One region of the Pseudoduganella lutea genome, then DNA from elsewhere that is predicted to be linked to it. Evidence: riboswitches for the same ligand, from Rfam matches in the RefSeq annotation. Region 1 holds a riboswitch; the other holds the start of a gene.

Region 1 (2,199 bases):
ACCGGCCAGTCGTTGCGGTCGAAATGCTCGGCCTCGCCGAGCACCGGCCAGCGGCCGTTGGCCAGCGCCATGTCGCCGGTGCGGATGGCCTTGACGGCATCGCCCGCCTTCAGCGCCAGCACGTCGGCCAGCGTGGGCATCACGGCGCGCCTGGGCCCGAACAGGTAGGCCAGCATGATCTTCCCCTGCGGGGACATGCGGGCAACGAGCCCGGCCGCGTAACCGCCATTGATCAGGGGGACGGCAAACCAGCTTCCTTCGTGATACGGCTGCTTCATTCGATTCTCATTATGTGGACTGCCTTACATGTTCTCATCGTAACGGTATTGGGCGGCGATCGGGCCAGCCTTGAACAGCGCGTCGCGCAACTCCTTGTCAAGCTTTGGATCGCGCCGCCGCGCCCACTCAAGCAGCATCGCCACGTGCCTGCGCGTGCTGTCGCGCTGGCTTGCCAGCACCAGTTTCAACTCCGGATCGGTGCAGGCGGCGCAGCGCTGGTTATACATGTCCAGCGCGCCAAGCCGGTCGATCAGCGAGGTCAGCGCGCGGTGCATGTCGAGCACCTGGGCATCCAGGCTCTCGCGGTTTTCTATGACATGTTCCTGCGTCATGGCGGTCTCCTGTGCGTGGAACGTTGATGACGGTTCAATGCAATATTGTCGTTGGGAGTCCATGTTTCCACAAGTATAACAATAGGCCCGGACGAATGGCGCACGACATTGTATGCAACTATGATAAGCTCTCGGCTTCGCTAGGGGTCCTGGGCGGGTTGCTGAATTATTCAAAGAGTAATTCACGCTTCCTGCTCCGGGTGAGAGATACCCTTCGTACCTGATCTGGATAATGCCAGCGAAGGAAAGCGCAGTGCGGTGTTCGTCACAAGGCAGTCTTCGTCCCTTCCAACGTCCCCTGGTGTGCTTCCTCGCTGGTTCTTGAGAACTAGAAGAGAATTAGAAGAGCACATCGATGAACAAGACCACTTTTTCCGCCGCCGCGCTGGCCATCGCGCAGGCTTTTCCCGCTTTCGCCCAGCAAGCCGATGAACCCGCGATGACCGAGGTCGTCGTCACCGCCGTGCGCGGCACGGCGGAAACCGCTTCCGTCGCCGGCTTCTCGGAACGGCCGCTGCTGCTGACGCCCACGTCCGTCAGCGTGATCACGCGCGAGCAGATGCAGGCGCTGAACATCCGCTCCACCACCGATGCGGCGCGCTACGACGCGAGCATCAGCGATGCCTACAACGCCGTGGGCTATGCCGAGCAATTCTCGATCCGCGGCTTCAAGCTGGACAATGCGAACAGCTATCGCAAGGATGGCCTGGCGATTTCGGCCGACACCCAGATCCCGCTGGAAAACAAGGAAAGCATCGAAGTGCTGAAGGGCCTGGCGGGCATCACGGCCGGCGTGGCGGCGCCGGGCGGCGTGGTCAACTACGTCACCAAGCGCCCCACCAGCACGACGTTGCGCTCCGTGCTGTTCGAAGTGAGCGAGCGCGGCACCCTGCTGGGCACCGTGGACCTAGGCGGCCGCTTCGACGATCGCCGCTTCGGCTACCGCATCAACGTGGCCGGCGAACGGCTGCGCTCGTGGGTGGATGGCGCGGACGGCCGCCGCAGCTTTGTTTCCGGCGCGTTCGACTGGCAGATTTCGCCGCAGGCGCTGTTGCAGGTCGATGCCGACTACCAGAAGAAATCGCAGGTGTCGGCACCCGGCTTCCAGCTGATCAATGGCGTGTCGCTGCCGGTCGTCGATGCCGACACGCTGCTCAACGACCAGCCATGGAGCTACCCGGTGGCCACCGAAAGCATGAACTTCGGCGCCCGTTTCCTGTACCAGCTGGCGCCGGACTGGAAGTTCGAAGTGAAGGCGAACCGCCACGTATTCAAGCGTGACGACTACACGGCCTTCCCCTATGGCTGCGGGGCCGAGCTGCTGTGGCCCGGCTTCTGCGGCAATGGCGACTACGACGTGTATGACTACCGCAGCCTCGATGAACAGAAGAAGCCGCTCACCGCGCAGGCAATGCTGCAGGGCCGCTTCGCCACCGGCACCGTGACGCACGACCTGTCGACCGGTTTCGCCTTCTACGGCAACAAGGAAAGCTGGGGCGACGATGTCTATGAATGGGCCGGCACCAGCAACATCTACCGCCCCGTGGTGGTGCCGCCGCGGAGCGACCTGGAAACGGGCCCCGCATCG
Region 2 (2,199 bases), 3.0 Mb from region 1:
TTCGCGTAGGTGATGTTGCCTTGCAAGTCCGTCGTGGAAACGATGGTCTTGCCTTCTTCGAGGAGGATTTCGTGGCCGGTGACAGGGAGATTGTTCCGCATGTTCGCTCGCTTTCTTGTCTGTTCTGATAAGGGATGCCGGTATCGGCACGCGTCGCGCTGGCTGGGAGACGGGTTGTGATGCGGCTGGCATCGATGGCGGCTGGGACAGGGCCGCCGGAAGTCGATTGCAAGCTTATCAGAGAGAAGTGGCAAAGAACAGTGAAATGTATCCCTGGAGCAACAGTGTGGTCCGTTAGCGCTAACGCCGTGGACCTGGGCAGGTCACGCTCCACGGCAGCAGCTCGTTGCGGGTGCGCCGCACGGCAACGCGGGCTTCGCCGGCGATATCGTTCTCGAAGACCAGCACGGGCAAGCCATCCTTGCCACGGTCGAGGCCGGTAAGCCGGTAACCGCGCGAACGCGACGGTGCGCAGGACGTGTTCCCCGCCATCAGCAGGCGGGCGCTGCCGAGGATGGCCGGATGGTTCTGGAGCAGCATCAGGATATCCATCTCGGCCAGCGGCTGGGACAGCCGTACCGGCGTGTCCGGCTGGGCACCGCACTGGGGCTGGTGGTAGATCCACACGAGTGTCTGCGGCGGACCGGCTTCGCGCCAGCGCGCCGCCTTGCCGGCACGCGGATCGTATTCGTAGACGGCGCGCGGCTGGCGGCACAGCGGCAGTACCGCGCGCTGCGCGGGGCCGTCGACGGTGGCCGTCACGCGGCGCTTGCCGCGTTTTCCGCGTTTCCCTCCCTCGAGCGTCACATTGAACTGCGGCCGCAGCAGGCCGCGGCTTTCCTGCTGCTGGATGTTGTACCAGTCGAAGAACGACGCCTGCTCCTCCGGCGTGGCCGTCCTGGACTCCGGGGCCGCAGCCACCGCGCCCGCCTGCATCGCTGCCGCCAGCACGGCGACCACCCATTTGTGCATCGTTATCCTTTCGTCGAGATACCGATTATAGGCGTTAGTGCTTGCAGTAAATGCACGGTTCATGCCTATAATGGCGCCGCTGCCTTCAACGGAGGCGGCAAACGCTAGGGGTCCTGCGCACGGCTACAGCCGCGCACTGGTGAGAAATACCCTCCGAACCTGATCTGGATAATGCCAGCGAAGGGAAGCACAAGGATCGTCGCACCCATGCCGCACGGCTGTGCACGTCCAGGTCTCCTTTGCTGGCTCCTGCCCAAAGGAGCCATAATATGAACGCCCATCAAAAATTTCTGGCCAGTACGGCCGAAGTCGACAGCGCCGCCATCGCGCCGCTGCCCAATTCCCGCAAGATCTACGTGACCGGCAGCCGCCCGGATATCCGCGTGCCGATGCGCGAAATCACCCAGGCCGACACCTCAGCCTCGTTCGGCCACGAAGTCAATCCGCCGGTGACGGTGTACGACACGTCGGGCCCGTATACGGATCCGGCAGTGCCGATCGACATCCGCGCCGGCCTGGCCTCGGTGCGTGCAACCTGGATCGCCGAGCGCGGCGATACCGAGGAACTGGCTGGCCCGACGTCCGACTACGGCAAGGCGCGCCTGGCCGATGCGTCGCTCGATGCGCTGCGCTTCGACCTGCACCGCACGCCGCGCTGCGCAAAAGCCGGCGCCTGCGTGACGCAGATGCATTACGCGCGCCGTGGCATCGTCACGCCCGAGATGGAATACGTGGCGATCCGCGAAAACATGCGCCGGCGCGAATACATCGACGCCATGCGGGCCGCGGGCCCGATGGGAACGAGGATGGCGGACCTGCTGGGCCGCCAGCACCGCGGCGAGTCGTTCGGCGCCGCCATCCCGCAGGAGATCACGGCCGAATTTGTGCGCGAGGAAATCGCCCGCGGCCGGGCGATCATTCCCGCCAACATCAACCACCCGGAACTGGAGCCGATGATCATTGGCCGCAATTTCCTTGTGAAGGTCAATGCCAATATCGGCAACTCCGCCGTCACGTCGTCGATCGGCGAGGAAGTCGAGAAAATGACGTGGGCGATCCGCTGGGGCGGCGACACGGTGATGGACCTGTCCACCGGCAAGCACATCCATGAAACACGCGAATGGATCGTGCGCAACAGCCCGGTCCCGATCGGCACGGTGCCGATCTACCAGGCGCTGGAAAAAGTGAATGGCAAGGCCGAGGACCTGACCTGGGAAATCTTCCGCG

Evidence for each region. Region 1 has a riboswitch for thiamine pyrophosphate ahead of EWM63_RS21455 (TonB-dependent siderophore receptor). Riboswitches for the same ligand answer to the same signal wherever they lie in the genome.
Region 2: another riboswitch for thiamine pyrophosphate. It lies ahead of thiC (phosphomethylpyrimidine synthase ThiC); the one in region 1 lies ahead of EWM63_RS21455 (TonB-dependent siderophore receptor).

What each region holds. Positions count from the first base shown of each region.
Region 1 is NZ_CP035913.1:5,032,983-5,035,181, reverse strand. It holds gene EWM63_RS21465 (Imm26 family immunity protein) at 1-278, opposite strand, end outside; gene EWM63_RS21460 (ferritin family protein) at 303-611, opposite strand; TPP riboswitch at 744-875, shown strand; gene EWM63_RS21455 (TonB-dependent siderophore receptor) at 967-2,199, shown strand, end outside.
Region 2 is NZ_CP035913.1:2,061,969-2,064,167, reverse strand. It holds gene EWM63_RS08665 (methyl-accepting chemotaxis protein) at 1-101, opposite strand, end outside; gene EWM63_RS08660 (hypothetical protein) at 301-972, opposite strand; TPP riboswitch at 1,069-1,175, shown strand; gene thiC (phosphomethylpyrimidine synthase ThiC) at 1,242-2,199, shown strand, end outside.